DNA from 3 places in the Pseudoalteromonas sp. PS1M3 genome. Region 2 is predicted to be linked to each of the others. Evidence: predicted binding sites of a transcription regulator. Region 2 holds the regulator's gene; each other region holds the start of a gene.
The links. Region 2 encodes MetJ, which represses methionine synthesis genes. Its sites were predicted from a motif close to TAGACGTCTAGACGTCTA; they were not measured.

Region 1 (10,872 bases), 470 kb from region 2:
TTGCTAGCTACAAACACACATAGTTTATTTAAGGCATAAAAAACCCTGCGAAAAGCAGGGTTTTAAAGGTATTTCAGTTAATTTAGCGATTAACCAATTTTTTTGTATTTTATACGCTTAGGTTGTGCGGCTTCTGCACCGTAGGTCTTTTTGAGCCACTCTTCGTATTCAGTATAGTTACCATCGAAAAAGTTAATTTGTCCTTCGTCGCGGTAATCTAAAATGTGCGTAGCAATACGGTCAAGGAACCAACGGTCATGCGATATACACATTACACAACCTGGGAATTCTAAAATAGCATTCTCAAGCGCACGAAGTGTTTCAACGTCTAGATCATTGGTTGGCTCATCCAGTAGCACTACGTTACCACCGGCTTTTAATAATTTAGCAAGGTGTAAACGGTTACGCTCACCGCCCGATAAGTCTTTTACAAACTTTTGCTGATCGTTACCTTTAAAGTTAAAACGGCTAACGTAAGCACGGCTTGGGAATTCAAAGTTACCAATTTTTAAAACGTCTTGTCCGTCAGATATTTCTTGAAAAACTGTTTTGCTTTCGTCCATATCGTCGCGGAACTGATCAACCGTTGCTAGTTGTACGGTTTCACCAACGTTAACACTACCGCTATCTGGCTGCTCTTCGCCACTTAACATTTTAAATAGTGTAGATTTACCCGCGCCGTTGGCACCAATAATGCCCACAATAGCGCCTTTAGGCATTGTAAAGCTTAAGTCGTCTATTAATACGTGGTCGCCAAAGCTTTTACGTAAGTTAGTAACTTCTAATACTTGGTCGCCTAAACGTGGGCCAGGTGGAATAAATAGCTCGTTTGTTTCGTTACGTTTTTGGTAATCTGATTGTTGTAGCTCGCTAAACTGCGCCATACGTGCTTTAGACTTAGCCTGACGACCTTTAGGGTTTGAACGCACCCATTCAAGTTCTTGCGCAATTGATTTTTGACGTGCTTTTTCAGATTTTTGTTCTTGCTGTAAGCGCGCGTCTTTTTGTTCAAGCCAAGAAGAGTAGTTACCTTCCCATGGAATACCTTCACCACGGTCAAGCTCTAATATCCAGCCAGCAACATTATCAAGGAAGTAACGGTCATGCGTTACTGCCACAACAGTACCTTCGTAATCATGTAAGAAGCGCTCTAACCATGCAACCGACTCAGCATCCAAGTGGTTAGTTGGTTCATCAAGAATAAGCATGTCTGGTTTTTCTAGTAACAAACGACAAATAGCAACACGGCGGCGTTCACCACCTGAAAGGTGCTCAATTTTAGCATCCCACTCAGGTAAGCGAAGTGCATCAGCAGCGCGCTCTAGTACGTTATCGATATTGTGGCCATCGTGCGCTTGAATAACTGCTTCTAATTCACCTTGTTCTTTAGCCAGTGCGTCAAAGTCAGCACCTTCCATTGCGTACTCATTGTACACCTCATCAAGGCGATTAAGGGCGTGTTTTACTTCGCCAACAGCTTCTTCAACTATTTCGCGTACTGTTTTGCTTTCGTCTAGTACTGGCTCTTGCGGTAAGTAACCAATTTTAGTACCAGGCTGAGGGCGCGCCTCACCTTCAAAGTCTTGGTCAACACCGGCCATAATACGTAGCAATGATGATTTACCAGAACCATTTAAACCAAGCACACCAATTTTGGCGCCAGGAAAAAAGTGCAACGAAATATCTTTTAAAATTGTACGCTTAGGCGGCACAACTTTAGATACTCGACTCATCGAGAAAATAAACTTATCAGGTAAAACCATGGAGGAAAGCCTTCAAATAATAATAAAAATTTTAATGTTGTATTGTAGTTGTTGAGAGGTGAAACAGTCAACGAATGGCGGGTGGGAATATATCTTTATCGTTTTATCTCGTTAAATGTATAGTTTTATTTGGGTGTGCTAACGTATTTAAACCATAGTAAAAATAAGAAAAACCCATGACTATACAAAAAGTAATAATAATGTTGGCTTTGCTTACGTTATTTACCACAACCCCCAAAGCTAACGCTGTCGATTCTCCTTGGCCCGAAATAAGAAAACAAAGAATAAATAAACTCCTGCCAAACGCTTTAAAAGCAGCTAAGGTAGATGCTTGGCTTATTGTTTGTAGAGAAAATAACAACGACCCATTGGCTGACCATGTTGGCTGTGAAAACGCAGGTTCGTCAGCGGCATATTTATTTTATTTTAATAAAGGGGCGTTTCATTCGGTAGCCTACTCACCTTCAAGCGAAGCAAAAGCACTCGACGAGCTAAACATACATGAAGAAGTGATCTCGGTGCCACGCAGTGTGTCTGCGTTAAAATACGCGGCTGAGTTTATAAAAAAACAACCCTTTGAGCGTATAGCAATAAATGTCTCTGATCTTAATGCACAGGCAGATGGGTTATCGCACTCGCAATACAAGCAATTAACTAACTTATTAGGCGCAAAGCAAACAGCAAAGCTCGTATCTTCTGAAGAAGTCGTTTATCAATGGCTTTCAATTAAGTTACCTGCTGAAGTTGAAATAATGAAAGAGGCCGCAATGCTTTCAGCAACGTGGCAAATAGAGGCTTATAAAACTATTATTCCGGGTAAAACCACCGATGCCGATGTAGCTAAATTTTTAAAAGCTAAAATAAAAGCACAAGGTGTAACCGATGCATGGGCTGCCGATCAAAATCCTAACGTAAATTCAGGTCCCGATCGCGGGCATTCGCATTCTACAAATAAAGTCATTATGCCTGGCGACGTAATTCAAATTGATTTTGGCGTAAAGCTCTACAATCGCTGGGTAAGTGACATTCAGCGTTTTGCTTATGTACTTAAAGAAGGGGAAACCTCTGCACCAGCCAACATTCAGCAATATTGGATTAATGCCCGAGATAGCGGTTTTGCCGCATTTAATGCAATGAAACCCGGCGTAAGGGGTATAGACGTAGATCAAGCTCAAACCGTATTAATGAATAAATATAACTCAGAGCCTGTGCCATGGAGTACCGGCCACCCAGTAGGGTATGTTGCACACGATACCGGGCCCAATTTAGGTGGCTCTCGCAGTGCCCAAGTAAGGCCTGCTGCTCATCGTAAACTTAAAGAAGGAATGGTGTTTGCTTTTGATGGCTTTTTTAGTTGGCCTTTAAACAACACCGAGTTTAAAACCATTTCTGTTGAAGAAATGGCTGTAATTACCAAAAACGGCGCTGAGTATTTAATTCCCCCTCAGCAAAATTTAATATTAGTGGGCAATAACTAGTTCATTATTTTAAATGCAGTGAGTTAAGCCTCTTTTTAAGGGGGTGACTCATTGCTTGCCACATACTTAAGTAATAATGAATAAATTTCATTTAGACATCTATACATCTAGAGGTTGATATTTTTTGCTTTCAGTTCATAATTAGCGCAAGTTTTTATGAGTAGGAGTTAAAAATATGCCAATTACCGTAAAGGATGAGCTTCCAGCCATTGCACGTTTGCGCCAAGAAAACGTATTCGTAATGCCAAAAAGCCGTGCAAAAACGCAAGAAATCCGCCCAATGCGTTTGGCTATATTAAACTTAATGCCTAATAAAGTAGAAACCGAAGTACAGTTTATTCGCTTACTTGCAAATTCTCCTTTGCAAGTAAATGTAGAGCTGCTGCGCCTAGACACTCACCGTAGCAGTAATAACTCAGAAGAACACCTAGATACCTTTTACCGCTATTTTTCAGAGGTAAAAAATAACAATTACGATGCGCTTATAGTTACAGGCGCACCACTAGCACATTTAGAGTATGAAGATGTTGCCTACTGGGAAGAGCTTAAAGTCATTATTGATTGGGCAGAGCAACATGTTACCTCTACGTTATTTTCGTGTTGGGCGGCTCATGCAGCGCTATTCCATAGCTACAATTTAAAGCGCGACTTAAAACCCAATAAGCTGTGTGGCGTATTTACTCACCAATGCCATTTTAAACACGGGGCATTAACTCGCGGTTTTGACGATACCTTTTTAGTACCACACTCACGTTATGGACACATTGATATAAAAAAAATAAATGCGTGTGACGATCTTGTTGTATTAGCAGGCTCTGAGCGAGTGGGTGCTTACTTATTAAAAAACAAATCGGGTAGCCAAGTATTTATAACAGGCCACCCAGAATACGATGCCGACACCCTAAAAGGGGAGTACGAGCGTGATTTACAAAAAAGCCCAGATGCGCCAAAACCTGAAAACTATTTTCCCGATGATGATGCAAGCAAGCAACCGTCAAAAACGTGGCAAAGCCATGCTTTTTTACTTTTTTCGAACTGGTTAAATTACTACGTGTATCAAACCACACCGTATGATATTAATTTAGTTAGCCAAGATGTGAGGACTAACAACTATGCCGAATAATACAGCCGCCAACAAACAAGCCGAACTAAGTGAAGCGCTTAAAGAGCGTATTTTAATTTTAGACGGCGCTATGGGTACTATGATCCAAACTCATAAACTTGAAGAAGAAGACTACCGAGGCGAGCGTTTTAAAGATTGGCACGTGCTAATAAAAGGCAATAACGATTTATTAAGCCTCACCAAACCCGAGTTAATTGCCGATATACACCGCGGCTTTTTAACTGCCGGTGCAGATATTATTGAAACTAATACCTTTAACTCAACCACCATTTCGATGGAAGATTACGACATGGCAAGCATAAGCCGTGAAGTAAACCTTGAGTCGGCCAAACTCGCGCGCGCAATATGTGACGAGTTCACCGCTATAAATCCAGAAAAACCACGCTATGTAGCGGGGGTTTTAGGGCCAACATCTAAAACCTGTTCTATCTCGCCAGATGTAAACGACCCAGGTTACCGAAACGTAACGTTTGATAAGCTGGTTACTGCGTATGTAGAGTCTACCCTTGCATTAATGGAAGGCGGCGCTGATTTAATACTTATTGAAACCATATTCGACACCCTAAATGCAAAAGCAGCCTCATTCGCAGTAGAAGAAGCGTTTGAGCAAGCCGGGCGCACATTACCCGTAATGATCTCGGGCACAATTACCGATGCCTCTGGGCGTACGCTTTCGGGGCAAACAACCGAAGCATTTTATAACTCTATTCGCCATATAAAACCTATTTCGATTGGCCTTAACTGCGCCCTAGGGCCAGATTTACTGCGCCAATACGTAGAAGAGCTTTCGCGGGTATGCGAAACATTTACCTCAGTACACCCAAATGCCGGTTTGCCTAACGAATTTGGTGAGTACGACCTAGAGGCCCCTGAAATGGCAGCCGAGATTATAGATTGGGGCAAATCGGGCTTTATTAATATTGTGGGTGGTTGCTGTGGTACAACGCCTGAACATATTCGTGCGTTTGCTAAAGGGCTTGAAGGGGTAAAACCTCGCCCATTGCCAGAGCTTGATGTTCGTATGCGTTTATCAGGCCTTGAAGCCTGTAACTTAAATTAAGGAGCCGCCAATGACCCAACAAATTGCAGTATTTACCAATGTCGGCGAGCGTACAAACGTAACAGGCTCTGCCATGTTTAAACGCTTAATCATGGAAGAAGATTACGAGACCGCCCTGAATGTTGCCCGCGAACAAGTAGAAAACGGCGCCCAAGTTATTGATATAAACATGGACGAAGCCATGCTGGACTCAAAAGCGGCCATGGTGAAGTTTTTAAATTTAATTGCCTCAGAACCCGATATTTCTAAAGTACCTATTATGGTCGACTCCTCTAAATGGGAAGTAATAGAAGCAGGCCTTAAATGTATTCAAGGCAAGGCTATTGTTAACTCAATATCGCTTAAAGAAGGGGAGGAGCCGTTTAAACACCAAGCTAAAATTATTAAACGTTTTGGTGCAGCTGCTGTTGTTATGGCGTTTGATACCGACGGCCAAGCCGACACCGCAGACCGTAAATACGAAATATGTGCACGCAGCTACAAAATATTAGTAGAAGAGATTGGCTTCCCGCCAGAAGACATTATTTTTGACCCTAATATATTTGCCGTGGCCACCGGTATAGAAGAGCACGACAATTACGCCGTAGAATTTATAGAAGGCACACGCCGCATTAAGCAAAACTTACCCCACTGTAAAGTGTCGGGTGGGGTGTCTAATGTCTCGTTTTCGTTTAGAGGTAATAACCCCGTGCGTGAAGCCATTCACTCGGTGTTTTTATACCACGCAATAAAAGCGGGTATGGATATGGGTATTGTAAACGCAGGGCAACTCGCGGTTTACGACGACATCCCCGAGGAACTTCGCAAAGCAGTAGAAGATGTAATCCTTAACACCGACCCCGGTGCAGGTGAGCGCCTTGTAGAAATAGCGCCTAAGTTTTCGGGTATGGCACAAGCCGAACGCGTAGAAGATTTAGAATGGCGCACATGGCCTGTTGAAAAACGCCTAGAGCACGCTCTTGTAAAAGGCATTACCACCTTTATAGATGAAGATACCGAAGAGTGCCGCGCTGCAGCCGATAAACCTATTCACGTAATTGAAGGGCCATTAATGGATGGCATGAACGTGGTAGGGGATTTATTTGGCGCAGGTAAAATGTTTTTACCGCAAGTTGTTAAATCGGCCCGCGTAATGAAACGCGCAGTGGCCTACCTAGACCCATACATAGAAGCTGAAAAAGAAGAAGGCGCCACTAATGGTAAAGTAGTTATGGCCACCGTAAAGGGCGATGTGCACGACATAGGTAAAAACATTGTAGGCGTAGTACTGCAATGTAATAACTACGAAGTAATCGACTTAGGCGTAATGGTACCTGCCGAAAAAATACTGCAAACCGCTATTGACGAAAAAGCCGACATAATCGGCCTTTCGGGTTTAATTACCCCATCGCTTGACGAAATGGTACACGTAGCCAAAGAAATGACTCGTAGAGGTTTTGAGCTGCCGCTCATGATTGGTGGGGCAACCACCTCAAAAGCGCATACCGCAGTTAAAATAGAGCCACAGTACGACAAAGGCGTCGTGTACGTAAATAACGCCAGCCGTGCGGTAGGCGTGGTATCGAGCTTGTTATCTAAAGAGCTAAAACCAGCCTTTTTAGAAAAAACTAAAGCCGAGTACGTAAAAGTGCGCGAGCAACAAGCGCGCAAAAAGCCACGTTCAAAACCGGTTACTATACAGCGTGCCCGCGATAACGCAGCACAACTCGATTGGGATAACTACACGCCACCCGTGCCTAAAAAGCTGGGCGTGACTGAGTTTAAAAATGTATCAATCGCCACGTTGCGTAAATATATAGATTGGACCCCATACTTTATGACGTGGTCAATCGCCGGTAAATACCCGCGCATAATGGACGACGAAGTCGTTGGCGAGCAAGCACGTAGTTTATTTAAAGACGCTAACGACATGCTCGACGACCTTGAAAAGTCAGGCAGTTTGCAACCATTGGGTGTAATTGGTTTATTCCCTGCAAACCGCGTGGGCGATGACATAGAAATTTACACCGACGAAACCCGCAAAGAGCTGTTAACTACCTCATGCCATTTACGCCAGCAAACTGAAAAAACCGACTTTGCTAACTATTGTTTAGCTGACTACATTGCGCCAAAAGGTACACCTGATTACTTTGGCGCGTTTGCAGTAACGGGCGGTTTAGAAGAAGACGACTTAGCCAATGCGTTCGACGCACAGCAAGACGACTACAATAAAATAATGATTAAAGCGGTTGCCGATAGGCTCGCAGAAGCCTTTGCTGAATACCTACACGAACAAGTGCGTAAAGAGTACTGGGGATATGCACCCGATGAAAACCTGGGTAACGATGAGCTAATTCGCGAAAACTACCAAGGCATTCGCCCAGCGCCGGGTTACCCTGCGTGCCCAGAGCACACCGAGAAAAAGAAAATTTGGCAGTTACTCGATACCCAAAAACGCATTGGCATGCAGCTCACCAGCTCATATGCAATGTGGCCAGGAGCTGCTGTTTCGGGCTGGTATTTCTCACACCCAGAGGCAAAATACTACGCCGTAGCCGCTGTGCAAAAGGATCAGGTAGAAGACTACGCCAAGCGAACTAATATGACACTCGCAGAGGCAGAAAGGTGGCTATCGCCTAATTTGGGGTATGAGCCGGAATCATAGCGAAGTGGTTGAATAGTGAAGCGGTTAGTTTTTAGCTGTCAGCTATCAGTAAAAGAAAAACGAGCCAAATTAGGCTCGTTTTTTATTACGTAGCACTATCTAATATCTTTTCAAATTTAGGTAATTACTTGTTTACAATAAGTTTATTAAGTGAAATTATTGGGTGAGGAAATGGAAACCATTTTGAAGGAACCTCAAATGGTATTTGATAAGCTGTTTATACTTTATTAATAAGGGATATTATGACTAAAGAAACTATTCAATTAAATAAAACTAAACATGAATTTAGTTTTTCGACTCTGGGTTTTTTCGTAAAGCTTTTTCTGGTCGGACTTTGCGTTTTGTCACTAATTCTTGCTTCTGGAATGGTATTTATTGTTCTCAAAAAAGGGAGTGTACATCCATTTGCGCTAGTTTTGGCAGTACTTGGCCTTTGTAGTTATGCTTTTTGGCATTTATGGGCTGTATCTAAGAGAAAAGTTAATCAAATAACTACTTTAGCCATACTCAATTTATTAATAGGTGGGAATATTGCAGGCTGCGTAATAATGTTTTTTATTCGCCAATCTGCAGTTAAAGAAAGAGCTTTAATAAACAAAGAAAAGCTTTAAATACTGGTTTTTTATCTCAACCTCAATTAACGTCATTTGGTTAATTGCCTGTTTAAGTTAAAATAATTTAAAGGAATAAAATGAAATTTATACTCTGCATTATGATATGGGTTGCAAGCTCATTATTGGCATACGCTCAGCCTATAGAAACAGTCACTGCACAAAATGAGCAAAGTGAAGAAATTATGCTATTAACTAAAAAGGTCAACGAGTTAGAAAATGAGTTATCGAGCTTGTCTTACGACACAGAAAAGTTAGAAGAGGAATTTAATCGTAGTGTATTGGCTGTATTATTTTTTGCTTTTTTCAGTGCTTGGTGGGCTAAATCTACAGGCCGAAGTGCTTTACTTTGGTTTGTTCTTGGTATTTTCTTTAATTTTATTACCGCTATTGTAATCGTTTGTAAAACCGAAAGAGGCATTAAAAAATAGCTATAGCTTACTCCCTCAGCTAATTAAGATACCTTGGGATAACTGCTTAGTTTTTTTTAGTAAACTAAAAAGGCAATTTTATGAAAACGATTGGCATGCTTGGTGGTATGAGTTGGGAGTCAACCACTAGTTATTACAAAGCGTTAAACTTGGGTGTAAAAAATGCGTTGGGCGGGCTACATAGTGCCAAAGTTTTTATGATGAGTGTTGATTTTGCCGAAATTGAAACGATGCAGCATCAAGGTGATTGGCAACAAACAGCTAAGTTACTTACCGAGGCGGCTAAATCGGTAGAGGCTGGTGGGGCTGATTTTTTACTTATTTGCACAAACACCATGCACAAAGTGGCTGACCATATCGCCAGCAATATTAGTATTCCTATTTTGCATATTGCCGATGCTACCGCAGATCAGTTAAAACACGATAAAATAACGCGAGTAGGGTTGCTGGGCACGCAATTTACAATGGAGCAAAACTTTTACAAAGGGCGGTTAACCGATAGGCATAACATTGAAGTGTTAATACCCGAGCCTAATGAGCGAGCGCGTGTTCACGACATAATTTACAATCAGTTATGCCAAGGTATTATTAATGATGAAGCCCGAGCTGAGTTTATAAATATTATTGAGCGTATGTTTGAAAAAGGTGCACAGGCTATTGTTTTAGGCTGTACTGAAATTGCCTTATTGGTAGAGCCGCAACATACAACGGTGCCCCTTTACGATACCACCCAAATTCATGCACAGGCCGCGGTTAAATTAGCACTAACTAAATAACTGACATTTAGTTTATACATAAAACCGCCATAGGGCGGTTTTTATGTTTAGCGACTTACCAAAGCTTATTAAAGCCACTTACCGATAAAAATTTCAATAAATCAATCCTAAGTGGTAGGCTAAAAAAGTAGCAAGTATTCAAACCGTTCTCGCGCAACAAGGCATTCCTTTAAAGCGCTTTGCCAAGGAGTTAAATATGATCACGCTAACCGTTAATGGTAATAAACATGAGTTTACAGGCGATCCGTCAACGCCGGTGCTTTGGTATCTTCGAGATGAATTAAATTTAACCGGGCCTAAATTTGGCTGTGGTATGGCGCAATGTGGTGCATGTACCATACATATTGATGGCGTAGCGCAGCGCTCGTGCATATTACCGGTATCGGCTGTGGCAGGGCGTGCTATTACCTCTATTGAAGGGCTAAGCGAGCAGGGCGACCACCCCGTACAAAAAGCCTGGGTTGAGCATAAAGTGCCGCAGTGTGGGTTTTGTCAGTGCGGGCAAATAATGCAAGCGGCAAGCTTATTAGCCGCTAACCCCAACCCCACTGATGATGAAATAGTGAGTAATATGTCGGGCAATATTTGCCGTTGTGGCACGTATCCGCGTATTCATAAAGCAATTAAGTCGGCGGCTAAAACCATTGCGGGCGTTGAATATTTTGACCCTAATGAACAAGGGGAACAAGTATGAAAAACGACAATACGTACTTTGACCTAAACCGTCGCCAATTTTTAAAAACCAGCGCAATAGGCGCATTAGTATTAGGCACTTATTTTGTAGGCAGTGCACCAAAAGCGTTTGCAGGCGTGTTAGAGCAGCCCTCTGAGCAAGCAAAACGTGCTAACTTATTTATAGCACTGCGCCCCGATGGCATGGTTGAAATAACCTGTCACCGCTCTGAAATGGGCCAACAAATTCGTACCGCTATTGCCCAAATTGTGGCAGACGAAATGGAAGCCTCGTGGGACAAAGTAGTGGTTAT
Region 2 (10,872 bases):
GCTCACTAATACTCGTACGCAAAGCTTTATACCATGCTGTATCTGCAGTTCCAGCGTATTTGTTAGCACTGATCAAGTGGCAATCTAATGCAACAAACTCCGGGTATAACTGGCTAAATGCCTCGCTTGCGGTAATATCAACAACCACTTTATGCTCATAATCAAGTTCACTAATTATGTTTAGTAATGTTTGGTTATTATAAGCTTTGCTTTCTGAGAGAAAATGCGTTTTCCAATCAGCAATGTTTATACCACTGGGATTAAAAAGTAATGTTTCAGAGCGTATTAACCCGACCAATTTAATTGTAAAGTCACCAGATAAACGCTCGAATTGAGCTGACAACTGCTCTATAAATACCTCTCCCACATTGCCAAGGCCCGCGATTATTAAAGCGACTTCTTGGCCTTTATTAATAAGCTTATCGTGTAAAACACTGAGTATATCGCTATCTATAACCTGATCCGTTAATAGTAAAATGTATCCACTGTCTTGGTGAATAAAGCGCGGCTCGATGGCATGAGCATTTAACGTATCAATAGCCAATACATTCAATTTTGAAATATCATTAACAGGCGCTACAACCGCACAGCCATTTAAGCTCGACTCGCTAATGTTTGCTCTACCCTCAAAATAACTAACAACTTTATATGATGAAGCAGAGGGGACAACTAAATAAGTTTCACCATTTTGACTAAAGTGATGAATGCTGTGTTGAATCAGCTGGCTAACATCTGCGACTTCGCCTTCGGCCAGCTTTTCAACTGTTAATAAATCGATGTTGTTTAACGTGGTAATAAAACGCTTTTGTTTTACATTTCCTTCTTTAACTATATCTGTAGGCGTTGCTTGCACATCAAAACTACTACGAACAGATAGTTTTATGTCGCTGTTTCTTAAAGGAGAAAGCGTTTTAGCGTGTAAAACAGGATTACCTAATCGAGCTAATAGGTTAGCTTGACCTCTACACACTTTATTGTATTTAACCGCTTTACTAACTTTGCGAGGGTCTGTGCTGTATACACCTTGTGTATCGGTCCAAATACACACCTGTTTAGCATGGCAGTAATTAGCGAGTAAGGTTGCACTATAGTCACTCCCATTGCGACCAAGTGTAACCGTATCACCCAACGTATTTGATGCAATAAAGCCTGTGACAACATTAATGTAGTCTGGGGTTATAAACTTCGCACATTGCTGCGCATTTTGGGTATGTAACAATTGCCCATTATTTAATGTAAAAAGTGTTCGAGCATCAAGGTCACAAGCATTAATATTTAATTGCGTAAGGTAAAGCGCCAATAAGCGTGCAGACCAGACCTCACCATGAGCAAGCAAGGGAGCCTCTTTCAAGCCTTGGTTTTTTATCAATTCACTAATCGCTGTTAGTTCACTATGCAAAAGCCTTAAAGCAGTTCGCTTAAGATCTGCATGAAGTAACTGTGTGATTAAATCAGTTTGATGATTATTTAATTGCAGCAATATATCAGCAACGACATGCGTATCCTGTTGCTGATAGCTTTGCCATAACTTCACCAAAGTATCGGTTGTTTTTCCCGCCGCAGATACAACAACACAATCGCCCGGCTGAGTATGCTCTAAAATAATACTCGCAACTCGCTCATACCGTTGAGCCGAACTAAGGCTTGAACCACCAAATTTATGTACCGTTTGTGTCATATTGTTCACCAAAGCGCTGGATGAGCGGCACTTAATTTAATGTCACCGCCTGCTCCTTTGTTTAAACTTGCTTTACTGCCTGGCTTTACAAGCTGAAACACGCGCTCTAAATCAGCTAATAAGTCGTTTATATCTTCTATACCTACTGAAACTCGAATAAGTGTATCGCCCACTCCCGCTTCAAGACGTGCTTTAGGCTCCATGCCAGCATGGGTCATGGTTGCAGGATGGCATATTAGGCTCTCTACTCCTCCCAAAGACTCTGCCAAGCTAAAGTCACGTAAGCTGGTTAAAAACGCCGCAGCATCGTTTATGTCACCTTTAATATCAAAACTCACCATGCCACCAAAGCCTAGTTGCTGCGCTTTGGCTAATTCATGCTGCGGGTGTGATTCAAGACCAGGGTAATAAACTTGGCGAACAAATTCCGATTTTTCTAAATATTTAGCAATCGCTAATGCGTTTTCTTGATGCTGCTTTAAACGCACATTTAGTGTTCGCAACCCACGCAATGTTAAATAACTATCAAATGGCGCACCTGTAATACCTATATTATTTGCCCACCATGCCAGTTCATCGCCCAGCTCTTGTGAAGCAGCAATCACCGCACCGCCCACTACATCTGAATGACCATTGATGTACTTGGTGGTGGAATGTACAACTATATCAACACCAAATTTAATAGGGTTTTGTAATGCTGGTGATAAAAATGTGTTATCGGCAGCGACTAAAGCACCGCACTGCTTAGCAACATCGGTTATTGCTTTAATATCAGTTAAACGTAGTAATGGGTTACTTGGTGTTTCTATCCAAATTAGCTTAGGTTTAATTGCTAAAATTTTATCTATACTTTGTGCTTGTGTTAAATCTAAAACTTCTAGCTTGAGCAAACCGCGCTTTTGCAGTGAAGTAAATAAACGATAGCTTCCGCCGTAACAATCATGTGGGATCACTAACGTATCGTCATGATTTAGGATTTGCGTAGCCAAGTGAACGGCAGACATACCCGTGGCAGTAATAATACCGCGTACGCCACCTTCAAGCTCAGCCAAGGTTTCAGCTAAAATATCACGATTGGGGTTACCACTTCGCCCGTAATCGTATTGACGCTTTGTATCAAAGTCGGCAAACGAATAGGTGGTTGATAAGTAAATAGGTGCGACAACTGCGCCATGATGTTTGTCTGCTTCAACACCACTTCTCACTGCAATGGTTGCTTTATTTTTTTCGCTCATATTCGTCACCTATTTAATTTGGATGTTTAGACGTCTAAAAGAGTAATTTATCTTATTAAAGATGTCAAAACATTTAAAGCTCCAGATGGCTAAACAACTAGTATTTGACTATCTTTTTTAAATCGATAGAATTTCACGCATATTCATATGTATTGTAGTGCATATGAGCAATTATTAATCTGAGGCGACGATACATCTTATGGCTAAATGGAATGGTGAGTATATTCACCCATACGCAGAACACGGGAAAAAATCAGAACAAGTAAAAAAAATTACCGTTTCAATCCCACTAAATGTATTAAAGGTATTAACGGACGAACGCACGCGTCGTCAAATTAATAACTTACGTCATGCAACAAATAGTGAATTACTTTGTGAAGCATTTTTACATGCATTTACCGGTCAACCTTTGCCTAACGACGACGACTTACGTAAGGATAACGCCGAAAAAGTACCTGAGGAAGTGAAAAAAATAATGCAAGAAATGGGGCTAGAAGTGCCTGTTTTAAACGAAGACTAAACCTAATTTAGACACAAAAAAACCTCAATTAATTGAGGTTTTTTTTGTGTCTAAATTACAACTTAGTCGTTATTCCATATAGTTTTCTGGTAAATCAATTTGTGCAACACCTGACTCTACAGCAGCTATTGCAACCGCTTTTGCAATGCGTGGTAATAAACGAGGATCCATTGGTTTTGGAATAATATACTTATCACCAAACTCCAGCTTATCAACACCCGCAGCCGTCAGTACTTCAGCAGGTACAGGCTCTTTGGCAATACTTCTAATCGCTTCTACAGCTGCAATTTTCATTTCATCATTTATTGCACTGGCGCGTACATCAAGAGCACCGCGGAATATAAACGGAAAACACAGTACATTATTAACTTGGTTAGGGTAATCTGATCGACCCGTTGCCATAATTAGATCGTTTCGAGCAGAATGAGCCAGTGCAGGATCAATTTCTGGATCTGGGTTTGAACAAGCAAACACAACTGGTTTTTCTGCCATTAGTTTTAAATCATCGGCAGCTAATAAATTAGGCCCCGATACACCAACAAATACATCTGCATCTTCAATAACATCTTGCAACGTGCGCTTGTCTGTATTGTTAGCAAAAAGTTTTTTGTATTCATTTAAGTCATCACGACGAGTATGAATAACACCTTTACGGTCAAGCATATAAATGTGCTCGCGCAAAGCACCACACTTAATTAACAGCTCCATACAAGCAACCGCAGCAGCACCAGCACCCAAACACACAATAGTCGCATTTTCGATAGACTTGCCTTGCACCTCAAGCGCGTTCAACATACCCGCAGCAGTTACAATGGCAGTACCGTGCTGATCATCATGAAATATCGGGATACTGCAGCGCTCAATCAATGCTTTTTCTATTTCAAAACACTCTGGCGCCTTAATATCTTCAAGGTTAATTCCGCCAAACGTGTCGGCAATATTAGCAACTGTATTAATAAAGTCTTCAGTAGTGCGGTGTTTCACTTCGATATCAATAGAATCAAGGCCAGCAAATCGCTTAAACAGTAACGCCTTACCTTCCATTACAGGTTTTGAAGCAAGTGGGCCTAAATTACCTAAGCCTAAAATTGCAGTACCATTAGTGATAACCGCAACCATATTCCCTTTGCCTGTGTATTTATAAGCGTTTGCAGGGTCTGCAGCGATTTCACGTACGGGTTCTGCAACTCCTGGGCTATATGCTAATGCGAGATCTTTTACCGTTTCAGCAGGCTTTGTTAGTTCAATGCTAATTTTTCCTGGAACGGGGTGCGAATGATAGTGTAGTGCTTGTTCACGAAAGTCTGACATAACGCGATTGTATCCTGCAATTAAAGTAAAAGTGAGAGGTGAAGTTTAGGCTACGATACCCTTATTATTTTTAAATTCCAAGCAATATCAGGTCTATCCTGTTATATGCTAGTTCGATTAATTTTAAGAGGTTTTTCAATAACTTTTGTAAATTATATCGACACTTTATAAATAAAAATTCATCCAATAACGGATTCTAAAGGCACAATTGTTCTTTCATTATTTTTTATAAAATATCTTAATAAAGTCCTATAAAAATAAGCAAAAATAGGCTTATCCACATACTTTAAAAACATATAACTTCACGTTAGCTGCATTTAACCACTTAGTTAAAAAATGAACTAATTAAAAATATAGAGAATAATTTGCGGTTTGTCTGTAAAGGTTTATGCATATTCAGAATAAGAACAGGAAATAGTTATGCATAGCAGGGGAATATGAAAATCGAGCATCAAGCTAAATAATTTGTTATTTAGTTGTCCTATATTAAAAAACATTGACGCCGTTCGTGTAAAACTTAATTTTTTAAATCGAAACGTTATTACTATTAAATTGGTATAACTAAATTAAAAGCATAAAAAAAGCACCCTAAGGTGCTTAATTTAACGAGACAGCAAAAATTACTTCTTGCTACCAAGTGCACCGAAACGCTTGTTGAAACGATCAACACGTCCGCCAGTGTCTAAAACTTTTTGCTTACCAGTGTAAAAAGGGTGACACGCTGAACATACGTCAAGGTGAATGTCTTTACATAGAGTAGAGCTTGTTTCGAATTTATTGCCGCATGAACAAGTTGCAGAAATTACTTCGTACTTAGGGTGAATACCTTCTTTCATAGAAACCTCTAGTTAAGGCCGCATCGCTCTCCAAACCCGAAGTCTGGCACCATACGTCGTTAAAACAAATTTGTTGGTCGCGGATTTTATCCAACTACCATCAAACACACAAGCTATTATTAACTGTTTTGCTAAAAAAGTAGGCAGACACTTAAGCAAGCAATATTTGCTAGTAGGTTTTTAACGTTATTTTTAGTACATTACATCATTAATTTTATGAGTTGAGTTGCTATGTGTTTTGCTGAAGTCGCTATAAAAGTCCCCTTACCGCGCACCTTTGATTATAAAGTAGATAAGCAACTCGATGGCATGGCATCACCACTTAAACCAGGTATGCGTGTGTTGGTGCCTTTTGGTAACCAAAAAAAAGTCGCCGTTGTTTTAGCTATTAAAAGCAAGACCGACGTCCCCGAAAACAAAATAAAATCCATCATCGAAATCATTGATGACGCGCCTATTTTATCATCTGAACACATTGCGCTTTTGAGTTTTACATCTCGCTATTACTGTTACCCACTCGGCGAAACAATTCATATAGCGCTACCTAGTGCGCTGCGCCAAGGTGAGTCACCGGATAAAACCAGTATCAATATGGTTATGCTGACAGAAAAAGGATCAAAACTTCCGTCACTCAAAGCAAAAACTCAACTTAACTTATTAAAGCAACTTGCACAGTCAGGTAAATCATCATTAACCGAGCTTAAAGCACTCGGCTTTAGTAAAAAGACTATCGATAGCCTTATTGCAAAAGCGCTTGTTACACAAACCATAGAACATGATAATCAGTGGCAAAGTACTGCACCAACAGTGGGTAGTAAGCCTACACTGAATAAAGAGCAAGCCGTAGCTTGCACTGCAATTAATCAAAGTAAAGGCTTTAACACGTTTTTATTAGAAGGGGTTACTGGTAGTGGTAAAACCGAAGTCTATCTTCAATGTCTTGAAGAAGTATTAAAGCGAGGTGAACAAGCCTTAGTACTTGTCCCCGAAATAGGCCTTACCCCTCAAACGGTAAACCGCTTTCGTCGCCGCTTTCCAGATACACCCATCATGTTATGGCATTCTGCACTTACCGATAACGAACGCCTACAAACATGGCGCTTTTGCGAAAAAGGGAGTTGCGCTATTGTAATAGGTACGCGCTCAAGTATTTTTTTACCCTTTTTAAAGCTCGGTATGATTGTAGTTGACGAGGAACATGACTCATCATTTAAACAACAAGATACCCTTCGTTACCATGCTCGAGATTTAGCAGCTTATCGTGCATTCCAGCATAAAATCCCACTTATACTCGGCAGTGCTACTCCAGCGCTCGAAACCTTGCATAAAGCCATTAATAATAAGTACCAACTATTAAGCTTGACTGAGCGCGCTCAAACCTCAACCGATAACCAATTTAAATTACTCGACATGAAAGGCCAGCCCGATCAGGCGGGTATTGCTCACGCAAGCCTTGCTACTATGCGCCAACATTTGAATCGTGGTAAACAGGTTATGGTATTTTTAAATCGTCGTGGTTTTTCACCTACACTTATTTGCCATGAATGTGGTTGGTTAAGTGAATGTAACCGTTGCAGTACTAGTGCCACGTTCCATAAAGCGATTGGTCAAATGATTTGCCACCATTGTGGCGACCAACATCAAGTACCTCATCAATGCCCTGATTGCGGGAGCACGCAAATATTCCCTAATGGCAAAGGTACTGAACAAATAGAAGAGTTTTTAACAAACGAGTTTCCTGATACGCCAGTAACCCGTATTGATCGCGATTCAACTCGTCGTAAAGGCAGTTTAGAAAAAGCCCTCGACGAAATTAATTTAGGTGGAGCGCGCATATTAGTTGGTACGCAAATGCTTGCAAAAGGTCATCACTTTGCTGATGTAAGCCTTGTCATAATTTTAGACGTAGACAGCGGCCTATATTCCTGCGACTTCAGAGCAACGGAACATTTAGCGCAGTTAGTGACTCAAGTAGCAGGACGTGCTGGCCGCTCAGGAGAGCCTGGCCAGGTGTTATTACAAACACATTTTCCCGAACATCCACTTTTACAAGATTTGGTCAATAATGGTTACCAAGATTTTGCACGCTTTGCGTTAAGCGAGCGTGATGACGCCGACTTACCTCCCATCACAAATATGGCTATAGTCCGCGCACAAGGGCTCAGTATTAAACTAGTCGTCGACTTTTTGACAGATTTGGTTCCAGTTAATGGGGTATCTGGTATACAATTGCTCGGTCCGATCCCTGCCCCATTAGAGAGAATTGCGGGTATGTATCGGTTTCAATTGCACATTCAAGCGCAAGATCGCCGCATATTACATCAGTATCTTGCGCAAATGGTTGATTATTTAAGCACCAGTAAACTTGCACAAAAAGTTCGCTGGAGTTTAGATGTAGACCCTATAGATATGATTTAGGTTAAGGCCAAAATAACGCTATGGCACAGCACGATTACATTAATAAAAAACCAAAAAATAGAAAAAACACCAAAAAAGAACCTGCTAAAAAGCCATTCCCTTATCTTTTGGTAATTGTTGCAGCTTTGCTTGTGGGCGGTTTTGCCTATGGATTATGGTTTATTAAAAATAATGCCGACCCCGAGCTTGTTGAAAAACAAACTAACCCAGCCGAAAAAGAAAAAATAGAAGTGGTCGTTCCTCGTGCGCCTGAATTTATAAAAGAAATCAGAAACCATGAAGTGCAAGTAGAAGTAAAAGAAATTGAACAAAAAGGTCCTTATGTTATGCAATGCGGCTCGTTCAGGACTCATGAACAGGCTGAATCGTTAAAAGCTAAAATAGCCTTTGCTGGTCTTATATCTGAAATAAGAGAAACCAAAGGCGAAACAGGTATTTGGTATAAAGTACGTTTAGGGCCTTACAAAACGAAGCGCCAAGCAGAAAGTGATAAAAATAAACTCAAGCGTGTCAAAGTCGTCGGCTGCGGAATTTGGGGCTGGACTTGAAAATAAACCATTCACCCATATAACCTCATCATAATCGTTTTTAACGAGTTGCCCCTGCAACTCGATGATGAGGAATAACATGACCACTATTGTAAGTGTACGCCGCGACAACAAAGTTGTAATTGGTGGCGACGGCCAAGTTTCATTGGGTAATACCGTAATGAAGGGTAACGCCCGTAAAGTTCGACGCCTTTATAATGGCAAAGTAATCGCAGGTTTTGCCGGCGGTACTGCTGATGCCTTCACCCTGTTCGAACGTTTTGAAAGCAAACTAGAAATGCATCAAGGTAATCTCACCAAAGCTGCTGTTGAAATGGCGAAAGATTGGCGTAGTGACCGTGCACTCAGAAAGTTAGAAGCCCTGTTAGCTGTAGCCGATGAAACTGCCTCTTTAATTATCACCGGTAACGGCGACGTCGTTCAGCCAGAAAATGACTTAATTGCCATTGGTAGTGGTGGTAACTTTGCCCAATCGGCCGCAACCGCGTTATTAGAAAACACCGATTTAAGCGCTCGTGAAATAGTAGAAAAAAGCCTAACTATTGCAGGTGATATCTGCGTATTTACTAACAACTTCCAAACTATTGAAGAATTATAATAGGAACCGCTATGTCTGCTATGACCCCAAGAGAAATTGTTCACGAGTTAGATCAACATATTATTGGCCAAGCTAACGCAAAAAAAGCCGTTGCTATTGCACTTCGTAATCGCTGGCGCCGTATGCAATTAAACGATGATTTACGTGCAGAAGTAACGCCAAAAAATATTTTAATGATTGGTCCTACAGGTGTTGGTAAAACGGAAATTGCGCGCCGCTTAGCCAAACTTGCTAATGCCCCTTTTATTAAAGTAGAAGCAACCAAGTTCACCGAAGTGGGTTATGTTGGTAAGGAAGTTGAAACCATCATTCGCGACTTAGTTGAAGTGTCTATTAAAATGACACGTGAACAACAAACTAAAAAGTTTAAACACCGCGCAGAAGAAGCGGCCGAAGATCGTATTTTAGATGCACTTTTACCACCTGTTAAAGATCAATACGGTGAAACTCAGCGTGATGAAAACTCATCAACACGCCAAACATTCCGTAAAAAGCTTCGCGAAGGTCAACTAGACGATAAAGAAATTGAAATCGATTTAGCACAAGTACAACCAAACGTAGAAATTATGGCGCCTCCTGGTATGGAAGAAATGACCAACCAGCTACAGGGCATGTTTCAAAACATGGGTGGCGATAAGCGCACTAAGCGCAAGCTCAAAATTAAGGAAGCCTTTAAGTTACTAACCGAAGAAGAAGCGGGCAAATTAGTAAACCCAGAAGAGCTAAAAGAGCAGGCTATATTTGCTGTAGAGCAAAATGGTATTGTGTTTATCGATGAAATAGACAAAATTTGTAAGCGCGGAGATTCATCGGGTCCAGATGTTAGTCGAGAAGGTGTACAGCGCGATTTACTTCCGCTTATTGAAGGTTCAACAGTAAATACTAAGCACGGTATGGTTAAAACTGACCACATGCTATTTATTGCCTCTGGTGCATTCCAAATGGCTAAACCATCAGACATGATCCCTGAACTACAAGGTCGTTTACCTATTCGCGTTGAGCTTGAAGCTCTTACTGCAAACGACTTCAAACGTATACTTACAGAGCCTCATGCATCACTCACAGAGCAACAGCGCGAGCTACTTAAAACTGAGCAAGTTGATGTTCAGTACAGTGATGACGCTATTGAGCGTATTGCAAAAGCGGCATGGCAAGTTAACGAGAAAACCGAAAATATTGGTGCTCGTCGTCTTCATACCGTGATGGAAAAGCTAATGGAAGAGATTTCATACGATGCGTCTGAGCAAGCTGGGTCGTCGGTAGTTATTGATGCGGCTTATGTTGAAAAACATTTAGGTGCACTAGTTGAAGATGAAGATTTAAGCCGCTTTATTCTTTAATTGGTACTATAAGTAGTTATACTAAAAGCCTCCATATTGGGGGCTTTTTTAATGGGATACAAAACATGAAACACGTAACAAAAGTGCATTATCATAGCGTGAGCAAAAATTTAGATGTTTACTTTGACGATGATAGTAAAGCCGTATTTAGTTGTGAATTTTTACGTGTTCACTCTCCATCAGCAGAAGTACAAGGCCATGGCTCTGGCCCTATGAAGCTGGTTTTAAACAAGCAATCAGTCGGGATAAAAAAAATAGTCCCGGTTGGGCATTACGCATTGCGCCTAGATTTTGACGATGGCCATAATAGCGGGTTATTTAGCTGGAACTATTTTGCTAAGCTGCAAGAACAGCAGACTCAGTTATGGAATGAGTATTTAGAACGTGT
Region 3 (10,872 bases), 1.3 Mb from region 2:
AACTTTTATTGAATAATTCATTCTTTCTTCTGCACGGCTTTCGTAAGATGCAAATTTAATAACATTAGTATTTAGTAAATCTTTTTGCTCTTGTTTATTCCCTTTTTCGGCGGCTTCTTTTTGCATTACGCGGTGGTTATTTTCCGTATTCATAACCGCTTCGTAAACAGCAAGTGTGTATTTACCATGCTGTTTTAATGCGCTTTCAAACACTTCAATGGCCGTTTCATCCATAAAGTGCTGTTTACCATTATGTTCGTAAGGTTTTACTTGTCCTGTAACTAAACCGCGTAGATCAATAAAGCGCTCGACAGGCTGAGAAAGGCGCGACATTTCCATTTTAATTAAAAACTGTTCAGGCTTCGTAAGCTCTGCTGTTTTTGATTTAAAAATTAGGTCAAACTTGGCGTTGCCTAAATATTGTTTTAGCTCATTAACGAGGGACTCGTGTTTGAGCATGATGTCATCAGCCATTTATAAAACCATCACCGTCTCTTTGAAAAAGTAGGTATACTATTAAATCCATTTATTAGAAATTCAATAAACGTAAAGCGTGCTATGTTGTTAATATAGGTACGATTTTTAGAGCAACTACCATTTAGTTTTTGTTATTATGTGTTATGTGCCATTTTATTGGCAAGTTACTTTTATTCAATTTTAAAGCAAAAACTGTGCCCTAAGATATATAAAGGTAAAACAGTTAATTAGGTAATGATTGTGGCTTAAGAAATTTGTACAGGCAAGCTATGTTGCTATGTAAATAGATGAAATGGCAAAATAACAACAAGACAGTACGCATTTTTAAATTCAATGATTAATAAATAAGGTTATTAATGGCTAAAGCGGCAAAAGTAGAGTTTGTTTGTACAGAGTGTGGCATGAACTATCAACGTTGGCAGGGGCAGTGTCGTTGCGGTGCGTGGAACACGTTAGCTGAATTTAAACCTTCAGCAGGACAAAGTAAGAAAGCAACAGCGCGCTCAAGTGTTGGCGGTTATGCCGGAGGTATTGGTGGTGGTTCTAAAAAAATTAATGACATAGCAACCGTTGAAGCTGAAAAGCAACTCACAGAAATAGGCGAGCTTGACCGTGTTTTAAGCGGTGGTGTTACTACGGGTTCTGTAAATATTATTTCGGGCGATCCGGGGGCGGGTAAAACAACGCTTTTATCTGACTTGGTAGCAAGAATGTCAAAGCGTATGCCGTCTCTTTACTGTACCGCTGAGGAGTCTTTGTCGCAGTTTAAAAATCGTGTTAACCGCTTAAAGTTAGACTATAACGCCGATGAGCTTTATTTGCTTTCAGAAACCAGCGTTGAGACTATTATTGAAGAGCTTGATAAAAATAAAATAAAGTTTGCAGTCATCGACTCCATTCAAGCCGTTGTTACAGATACTGCAAATGGCAGTCCAGGCTCTCCTTCGCAAGTTAAAAGTGCCGCTCAAGCATTAACTCAATATTGTAAGCAGAATGATGTGACCATGTTTATTATTGCTCACGTGAATAAAAATAACGAAATTGCAGGCCCGCAAACCTTGGTGCATATTGTTGATGCGCTATTACACATAGACACCAATGATGGACAAATACGTACCCTACGTGCCAATAAAAACCGCTTTGGTGACATTGATACTGTGGGTATTTTTAAAATGTGTGAACGTGGAATGTTAAGCGTAGACAACCCGAGTGAGATATTTTTATCGGGCTCGACGACTGAATCCCCGGGGTCGTCTATTACCTGTATCCGTAAAGGTAATCGGAATCTATTGCTTGAAATACAATGTTTAACAACAGAAACCGAGGCTGAATTTCCACAGCGTGTTTGTGTCGGTTTAAATATGAACCGCATAAAAATGCTCACAGGTATTTTACGTAAACATACAAAAACAAAAATATTTCACGATACCTTTTTTAATATTGTGGGTGGTTTAAAAATTGATGAATCAGAAACCTGTATAGATTTAGCCCTTGTTACTGCGTTACTAAGTAGCTTGAACGAATTTGTTGTGCCTCGAACCACTTGTATTATGGGGGAGTTGAGTTTAAACGGTGATGTGCGACCAATAGACAGCGGCGTACCACGAGTTAAAGAAGCTGCACAGCATGGTTTTACAGAAATATTTATCCCGTTTCGTAACTACCATAAATCAATGGAAGGCCTAGGCGCTAAGATAACTCCAGTAAAAACGGTACATGAGTTATTGAGCCTGATTAATTAACGCTTACAGCGGTTGCTATGCAATGTTACTCTTAAAGAAATACAATTTTTATAAAAAATAAAATAAGGATATAACATGAAAAAATTAATAATAGCAGCAGCGATTATTGCCGCAGGTGTTGGCGGCGTTAGCTATGCTAACTATGCTGCAACCCAAGAGGTTCGTGCTGAAGTAGACAAGCAGCTGGCCATGGTGAGTGAGCAAACGGGTGCAACATTTAAATATGCTGGCTTATCTGCAAGTGTTATTTCAAAAAGTGTTGAAATTACAAGTATGGAAGTAATAAGCCCTGAGGGCGAGAGTGTAGCCAACGTTCAAAGTATTGAAGTTAAAGGCTACGAAACCGATAAAATTTCGCCGCATACATCGCTTGATGTAAAAAATCTGACACTCAGTAAAGACTTTATTGCCACACTGCCTGCTGACACAAATGCTATATTAGCATCAGCAAGTTACAATCTGCATTCATCTTTAGATTATAATGAAGAGTCTGGTGAAAGCGATATGGTTGTAAAGCTCAATGCTAAAGATGTGATCAGTTTTAATATGGACATAGGACTAGCTAATTCTAAACCGCTCATGGATACGTCGCTTGCGATGAGCAAAGAACAAAAGCAAGCGGGTGATACCCCATTAACTTATGAGCAGCAACTACAACAGCAAACACGTATGATGCAAGCAATGAGCAAGCTTGAACCCCGTAACGCAAGCTTTGTTATAAATAATCAAGGTAAACTTAAAGAGTTATTAGAAAGTGAGCTTTCAAAGCAAGGTATGACTATTGAGCAAATGCAAGCAATGTTAGCCCAGCAGTTAGAGCAAGCGCCTGTAACTGAAGAAATAGCGAATGCGTTAACCAGCTTTGCCAGCGGTTTAAATTCGTTAACTGTTTCAGCAAAATTGCCTGAAGGCCAAACTATGATGGAAGTTAACCAGCAATTAATGATGCTAGCTGGTAAGCCAGAGGAACTGGTTAAGTTTATAAATTTAGAAGTTAAAGGCGACTAATCACTATAAGTCGTTAAATCATAATTTAAAAAGCCGCACTTGTTTAATCAAATGCGGCTTTTATTATAGATAATGTTTAGTGAAGAATACGCGCTCTAATTGTTCCTTCAACTGCACTTAGCTCTTTTAGCGCTACTTCAGAGTGGTCGGTATCAACGTCAATAACCACATAACCAATTGCTTCATCAGTTTGTAAGTACTGAGCCGCTATATTGATACCGTGCTGCGCAAACGCTTGGTTAATTTGCGTTAACACACCTGGACGGTTGTGGTGAACATGCAATAAGCGACTACGGTTAGCAAGCTCTGGCAGTGATACCTCAGGGAAGTTAACGGCGGTAATTGTAGAGCCGTTATCTGAATATTTAGCCAATTTACCTGCCACTTCAATACCAATATTTTCTTGAGCTTCTTGAGTTGAGCCACCAATATGCGGCGTTAAAATAACGTTATCGAAGTCGCGTAGTGGCGATACAAACTTTTCATCGTTAGATTTAGGTTCAACAGGGAACACGTCAATTGCTGCACCACTTAGCTTTTTCTCGTTAAGTGATTCTGCAAGGGCATCAATATCAACAACGGTGCCGCGAGAGGCGTTAATTAAAATAGCGCCTTGTTTCATTACCGCAAGCTCAGCCGAACCGATTAAGTTTTTGGTCTGTGGTGTTTCTGGCACATGCAAACTAATTACATCAGAGCGCTGAAGTAGCTGAGTCAAGTTATGAACTTGTTTTGCATTACCCAGTGTTAGCTTATCTTCAATGTCGTAAAACTCGACGTTCATACCTATGTTTTCAGCCATAATACCTAGCTGAGTACCAATGTGGCCATAGCCAATAATACCCAACGTTTTACCACGTGCTTCAAATGAACCCGTTGCTGTTTTTAGCCACTCACCACGGTGAGCTGCAGCATTTCGCTCAGGTATACCGCGAAGTAAAAGCAGTATTTCACCAAGTACTAGCTCTGCAACAGAGCGTGTATTTGAAAATGGCGCATTAAATACAGCAATACCGCGCTGGCGAGCGTTACTTAAGTCAACCTGGTTTGTGCCAATACAAAAACAACCAATGGCAATCAGCTTCTCTGCAGCATCTAAAACAGCTTCGTTAATATGAGTACGAGAACGCAGACCTACAAAGTGAGCGTCTTTAATACGTTCTTTAAGCTCGTCTTCAGGTAGCGATGTTTTAACGTAGTCTATATTGCTGTAACCATTTCGTTTTAGCGTTTCAACTGCGCTTTGGTGCACACCTTCAAGCAAGAGAATTTTAATTTTGTCTTTTGCTAACGATACCTTACTCATAACCTCATCCTATTTAATTTGAGGCCCATTTTTAGTGCCGATAATTACTTTATCAGCACCACGCATCGCAAATAGGCCATTGGTAACTACGCCAACAATTTGATTTATATCTGTCTCAAGTTGCTTAGCATTGGTAATATTTAAATTATATACGTCTAAAATAACGTTGCCGTTATCGGTAACCACACCTTGGCGGTAGACTGGGTCGCCGCCTAACTTTAATAACTCACGTGCTACGTAGCTGCGCGCCATTGGAATAACTTCAACTGGAAGCGGAAATTCCCCCAATGTGTCCACTAGTTTGGTGTCATCAACAATACACACAAACTGCTTAGCAACTGCAGCCACAATTTTTTCACGGGTAAGTGCAGCACCACCGCCTTTAATCATTTCATTTTGAGCGTTAATTTCATCAGCGCCGTCGATGTAAACATCGAGTACATCGATATCGTTTAGCTCAAATACTTCAATACCGAGCTCTTTTAAACGCGCTGTAGAAGCTTCAGAGCTTGATACAGCACCTACTAAAGTGTCTTTAACTGTGCCAAGGGCATCAATAAAGTGATTAACGGTTGAGCCTGTGCCTACACCTACTATCGTGTTTTCTTTTACAAACTCGAGTGCAGCCCATGCTGCTGCTTTTTTTAATTCGTCTTGTGTCATTATTTTGTGCTCATGTATGTCAAACGTGTGCTGTAAGTATGCGAATAATCACATCACCAGCAGTAATTATTGTTCGGTGTTATTATGGTTTTAAGCGGTACATCCCAAGACTCTATTGGCAATACATCAACTTTTTGGCACTCATGTGCAAGGCCTATAAGTCGTGGTTTTTGCCAGTTTTCATCGTGTAAACGAGCCAGTGTTCTATCGTAAAACCCACCTCCCATTCCTAAGCGATTACCTTGATTATCAAATGCAACTAATGGCATAAGTAAGTAGTCCAGCTCGGGTAAAGGGCATATTTGACTGCAATTTAGCTTAGGTTCAAAGATACCATAGCAATTTGCCTTCATGGGTGAGTTTTTCTCATAGCGCTGAAACAGCAAAGTGGCGCCATTAAATGGGTGTATTACTGGTAGGTAAATAACGTGATTTAAGTTCCATAATTCTTTAATTAACAAGGAGGTATCAAGCTCTCCGTCGTTACTTAAATAAATGGCGATATGTTGATTTTTAGCTGTTTTTTTTGTTTTTAAGTATTGAATAAAATTCATACTTAAAGATTGAGATGCTAAATTTTGCTGTTCATTAGACAAATTATTACGTAATTCGCGAATAGATTTTCTTATTTGGGCGCGTGAATCGCTCATTTTTCAAACTTACCAACTAATTAAAAAGCAAATAAAGCAGGAAACGCCAAGTACACCGCAAGTATAATAAGCAACGTAACAACCGTAGCTATTAACGAATAAAGCAATGCATTACTGCGTTTTTTAGGCTGAGTTATTAGCTCCTCGTCCAGTAATAGCTCTTCGTCTTGCCATTCGTCTTCATCTACTTCAGGGGTTTTTGTTTGGTTTTCAGGTAAGCGCTGCTCGAGGTCTTCGAGTTTTTCTTCTAGCCTGATTAAACTGCTAGTTATGTAGTCTAATGCGTCAAAAATACGCTCATCTCGCTGGCTACCACTTACCGTTTGAGTGGTTTTTTCAGTATTTGTCGATACAGCTTGAAGTTTACTTTTAATACCCATTCCAACAAGTAGCTTAGCTTGTTTTAATGCTTTGTTTTTATCGCTAGGCGCAAATAAAGGCTTACCTTTAAAAAATAAGGCTACTTTTTCTTCTGAGATTTTTAGTTTTGCCGCCAGTGTTGTACACGCTGTGTTTGAGTCAACGTTATCAGCGAGTCCAGCAAACATAACGCGAAAGTTATCGGTCATTTAAATATCCCTAAAGCTTTATAATTAAATGAGTATATACCTAAAGTATAAAAAAGTTCGAGGACCAATTAATAGTTATTTTTTAAACTATAAATTAGCGTTGCGTTACATAATTGCTAGCTATAAAAAAGGCCCTTAAAAGGGCCGTTTTTTTGCTTTAGTCTTAAAGACCCGCTGCTGCGCGAAGTGCGTCAGCTTTATCTGTGCGTTCCCATGGGAATTCGTCACGGCCAAAGTGGCCGTAAGCTGCAGTAGGAAGGTAGATAGGGCGCTCTAAATCAAGCATTTGAATTAAGCCGTAAGGGCGTAGGTCAAAATGTTCACGAATTAATTCGATTAAACGTGCTTCTTCTAATTTACCAGTACCAAAGGTTTCAACACTGATAGAGGTTGGCTCAGCAACACCTATTGCGTAAGATACTTGTAATTCACACTTATCAGCAAGGCCAGCAGCCACTACGTTTTTAGCCACGTAACGTGCAGCGTATGCAGCTGAGCGGTCAACTTTTGATGGATCTTTACCAGAGAAAGCACCACCACCGTGACGTGCCATACCACCGTATGTATCAACAATGATTTTACGTCCTGTTAAACCACAGTCACCCATTGGACCACCAATTACAAATCGGCCTGTTGGGTTAATAAAAAACTTAGTTGCGCTTGTGATTAGTTCAGCAGGAAGTACTGGCTTGATGATGGTTTCCATCACAGCTTCTACTAAATCGTTTTGAGAGATGTCTTCGCTGTGCTGAGTTGACAGAACAACCGCATCAATACCTACTGGCTTACCGTTTTCGTATGCAAAAGTAACTTGAGATTTTGCATCTGGGCGTAACCAGTTAAGCTCGCCGCTTTTACGTACTTGTGCTTGACGTTGAACTAAACGGTGAGAATACGTAATAGGTGCAGGCATTAACACTTCAGTTTCGTTACATGCGTAACCAAACATTAAGCCTTGGTCACCAGCGCCTTGTTCTTCTGGGCTAGTACGGTCAACACCTTGGTTAATGTCTGGAGACTGTTTACCAATGGTGTTCAAAATTGCACACGAGTCAGCATCAAAACCCATATCTGAGTGAGTGTAGCCAATTTCACGTACTGTTTTACGCGTAATCTCTTCTATATCAACCCATGCGCTAGTAGTGATTTCACCACCAACCATAACCATACCTGTTTTCACGTATGTTTCGCACGCAACGCGGGCATGAGAGTCTTGCTCTAGGATAGCATCAAGAACCGCATCAGAGATTTGGTCGGCGATTTTATCCGGATGACCTTCAGAAACAGATTCAGAAGTAAATAAATGTTTTGCCATTGTAATTATGCTCACAAATATTGCGCTTCACAAACGTCGGTATTAGCGCTAAAAAATTAAGGGGCGTATTTTATCTAAAACGAAACACCTTGCATAGTGTTTTTACGCCTAGACGTCTAAATTAAATTAGTTATGACATTATGGTCTTAAAAAATATTCATAATACCTCATTTTTATAGGGTTTTTAATTGCACACAGCCCCCACAATAAGTAAGAATGGTCGCAATAAAAGTGCTCTTGTAACTTGAGTACATAAACGAACACATAAATACCCGCGCAAATACATATATAAGGTAGGAGAATTCATGCCATCTCGCAAAGAACTTGCAAATGCTATTCGCGTCTTGTCAATGGACGCAGTACAAAAGGCCAAATCTGGTCACCCTGGAGCCCCTATGGGCATGGCTGATATCGCAGAAGTATTATGGCGCGATTATCTAAAACATAATCCATCAAATCCAGAGTGGGCAGACCGAGATCGATTTATACTGTCAAACGGCCACGGTTCAATGCTTATCTATTCTTTATTGCACTTAAGTGGTTATGATTTACCGTTGGACGAAATTAAAAACTTCCGTCAAATGCACTCTAAAACACCAGGCCACCCAGAATACGGTTATGCGCCAGGTATCGAGACCACTACGGGCCCACTAGGCCAAGGGATCACAAATGCGGTAGGCATGGCAATTGCTGAAAAAGCGCTTGCGGCACAATTTAACCGTGAAGGTCACGACATTGTTGATCACCATACCTATGCATTCATGGGCGACGGTTGTTTAATGGAAGGCATTTCGCATGAAGCCTGTTCGCTTGCCGGCACATTAGGCCTAGGTAAGCTGGTTGCTTTTTGGGATGACAACGGTATTTCAATCGATGGTGAAGTTGAAGGCTGGTTTAGCGATGACACACCAGCACGTTTTAAAGCGTACGGCTGGCACGTAATTAGTGACGTTGATGGCCACGATAGCGATGCAGTAAGTGCTGCAATTAGCGAAGCAAAAAGCGTGACTGATAAACCAACCCTCATTTGTTGTAAAACAATTATTGGTTACGGTTCACCTAATAAATCGGGTAGCCACGACTGTCACGGTGCACCACTTGGCGATGACGAAATTAAAGCATCGCGTGAGTTTTTAGGTTGGACGGGCGATGCATTTGAAATCCCTGAAGACATTTACGCACAGTGGGATGGAAAAGCTAAAGGCCAAGAACTTGAATCAAGCTGGGACGAAAAGTTTGCAGCCTATGCAAAAGCATTCCCAGAGCTTGCAGCTGAGTACAAACGCCGTACAAATTCAGATTTACCTGCCGACTGGGCTGAAAAGTCACAAGCGTATATTGAGCAGTTACAAGCAAACCCGGCAAATCCAGCATCTCGTAAAGCGTCACAAAATGCATTAAATGCATTTGGTCCATTATTACCAGAATTTATGGGTGGCTCTGCCGATTTAGCAGGTTCAAACTTAACAATTTGGGAAGGCTCTAAAGGCCTAACAGCGGACGATGCAAGTGGTAACTACGTTTACTACGGTGTGCGTGAGTTTGGTATGTCGGCAATTATGAACGGCATTGCACTTCATAAAGGCTTTATTCCTTACGGTGCAACGTTCTTAATGTTTATGGAATACGCACGCAATGCGGTTCGTATGGCTGCATTAATGAAGCAACCAAGCATTTTTGTATACACGCACGATTCAATTGGTTTAGGTGAAGATGGTCCAACTCACCAACCAGTAGAGCAAATTGCCAGCATGCGTTTAACGCCTAACCTTTATAACTGGCGCCCGTGTGACCAAGTTGAGTCAGCAATTGCATGGCAACAAGCTATTGAACGTAAAGACGGTCCTACATCGTTAATATTCACACGCCAAGGTCTTGAGCAACAGGCGCGTGATGCACAACAGTTAAGCGACGTCAAAAAGGGTGGTTACATCCTTAGCTGTGACGGCAACCCAGAGCTAATTATTATTGCAACCGGTTCTGAGGTGCAATTAGCACAAGATTCAGCTACTGAATTACGCAGCCAAGGTAAAAAGGTACGTGTTGTATCTATGCCATGTACTGATGCATTCGAAGATCAATCGCCTGAGTACAAAGAAAGCGTATTACCAGCAAGCGTTTCTCGTCGCGTAGCGGTAGAGGCAGGTATTGCTGATTATTGGTACAAGTATGTAGGCCTAAATGGTGCCGTAGTCGGTATGACCACCTTTGGTGAGTCTGCACCAGCTAACGAGTTGTTTGAGCACTTTGGCTTTACGGTTGAAAACATTGTAAGTAAAGCAAACGCACTTTTTTAATCGTTTTTGATTAAATAAGTTAAGTAACTTAAAACCCGCCAATGTGCGGGTTTTTTTATGCCCATATATGAAACAACTTCACCTTTATCAATGCAGCTTTCCTTGCAAGAAAGTAAGCTATCAGGCAAGGTAGTGCGATAAAATTTATGAAGAAAGATCTTTAAATTAATAGCAGGAGCTAAAATGTCTCAGTTTGAAAATGTAAGCGTAGTTAAAAAGGCCAACGTGTATTTTGACGGTAAAGTGTCAAGCCGTACGGTTGTATTTAGCGATGGAACTACCAAAACATTAGGCTTTATGCAGCCGGGTGAGTTTGTATTCGATACCAGTAAAAAAGAACTCATGGAGCTTTTAGGTGGCCAGTGGGATATTTTATTACCAGGCGAGAGTGAGTGGAAAACATTTAATGCGGGCGAGTCATTTAATGTAGACGCTAACGTAAGCTTTAAAGTAAAAGTAAGTGATTTTGCCGACTACTGTTGCTCGTACACAGATTAATAGCTAGCACAGCTAGACGTCTGAAAGCCCATGATTTATGGGCTTTGCATAAACTTTGCGCAACACATGATTTAAATCACCAAAAACCGCAAATAAACCTCAAATATCTCTCTTTTTTCCTTGTGTTAATCTAAATAGCCCCCAATACTATTTATGAGGTAACAAATAAAAGGATACCCTATGAAAATTAATCTTTCTGGTCACCATGTTGAAGTTACTGACTCTATTAGAGAGCACATCAACGAAAAATTTTCTAAAATTGAGAGCCACTTTCCATCACTTATTTCTCTCGATATGATCTTGTCTAAAGAGCATCATAAAATCCAAGCCGAAATTAGCACTAATTA

Region 1: the regulator MetJ is predicted to act here: its motif matches at 3,334-3,351, upstream of metA (homoserine O-succinyltransferase).
Region 3: the regulator MetJ is predicted to act here: its motif matches at 7,832-7,849, upstream of metK (methionine adenosyltransferase).

The regions. Positions count from the first base shown of each region.
Region 1 covers NZ_AP022624.1:826,491-837,362, forward strand. The annotation lists gene ettA (energy-dependent translational throttle protein EttA) at 90-1,763, opposite strand; gene PS1M3_RS03845 (Xaa-Pro peptidase family protein) at 1,940-3,241, shown strand; gene metA (homoserine O-succinyltransferase) at 3,417-4,364, shown strand; gene PS1M3_RS03855 (homocysteine S-methyltransferase family protein) at 4,354-5,424, shown strand; gene metH (methionine synthase) at 5,435-8,068, shown strand; gene PS1M3_RS03865 (hypothetical protein) at 8,311-8,679, shown strand; gene PS1M3_RS03870 (hypothetical protein) at 8,760-9,110, shown strand; gene PS1M3_RS03875 (aspartate/glutamate racemase family protein) at 9,191-9,886, shown strand; gene PS1M3_RS03880 ((2Fe-2S)-binding protein) at 10,083-10,580, shown strand; gene PS1M3_RS03885 (xanthine dehydrogenase family protein molybdopterin-binding subunit) at 10,577-10,872, shown strand, end outside.
Region 2 covers NZ_AP022624.1:352,355-363,226, reverse strand. The annotation lists gene metL (bifunctional aspartate kinase/homoserine dehydrogenase II) at 1-1,678, opposite strand, end outside; gene metB (cystathionine gamma-synthase) at 1,684-2,913, opposite strand; gene metJ (met regulon transcriptional regulator MetJ) at 3,113-3,433, shown strand; gene PS1M3_RS01680 (malic enzyme-like NAD(P)-binding protein) at 3,503-4,744, opposite strand; gene rpmE (50S ribosomal protein L31) at 5,365-5,580, opposite strand; gene priA (primosomal protein N') at 5,812-7,998, shown strand; gene PS1M3_RS01665 (SPOR domain-containing protein) at 8,019-8,546, shown strand; gene hslV (ATP-dependent protease subunit HslV) at 8,626-9,144, shown strand; gene hslU (HslU--HslV peptidase ATPase subunit) at 9,156-10,484, shown strand; gene PS1M3_RS01650 (gamma-butyrobetaine hydroxylase-like domain-containing protein) at 10,550-10,872, shown strand, end outside.
Region 3 covers NZ_AP022624.1:2,671,758-2,682,629, reverse strand. The annotation lists gene PS1M3_RS12470 (PilZ domain-containing protein) at 1-474, opposite strand, end outside; gene radA (DNA repair protein RadA) at 834-2,219, shown strand; gene PS1M3_RS12460 (hypothetical protein) at 2,295-3,227, shown strand; gene serA (phosphoglycerate dehydrogenase) at 3,304-4,533, opposite strand; gene rpiA (ribose-5-phosphate isomerase RpiA) at 4,543-5,196, opposite strand; gene PS1M3_RS12445 (5-formyltetrahydrofolate cyclo-ligase) at 5,250-5,846, opposite strand; gene PS1M3_RS12440 (hypothetical protein) at 5,867-6,415, opposite strand; gene metK (methionine adenosyltransferase) at 6,579-7,730, opposite strand; gene tkt (transketolase) at 8,036-10,027, shown strand; gene PS1M3_RS12425 (pyrimidine/purine nucleoside phosphorylase) at 10,211-10,525, shown strand; gene hpf (ribosome hibernation-promoting factor, HPF/YfiA family) at 10,706-10,872, shown strand, end outside.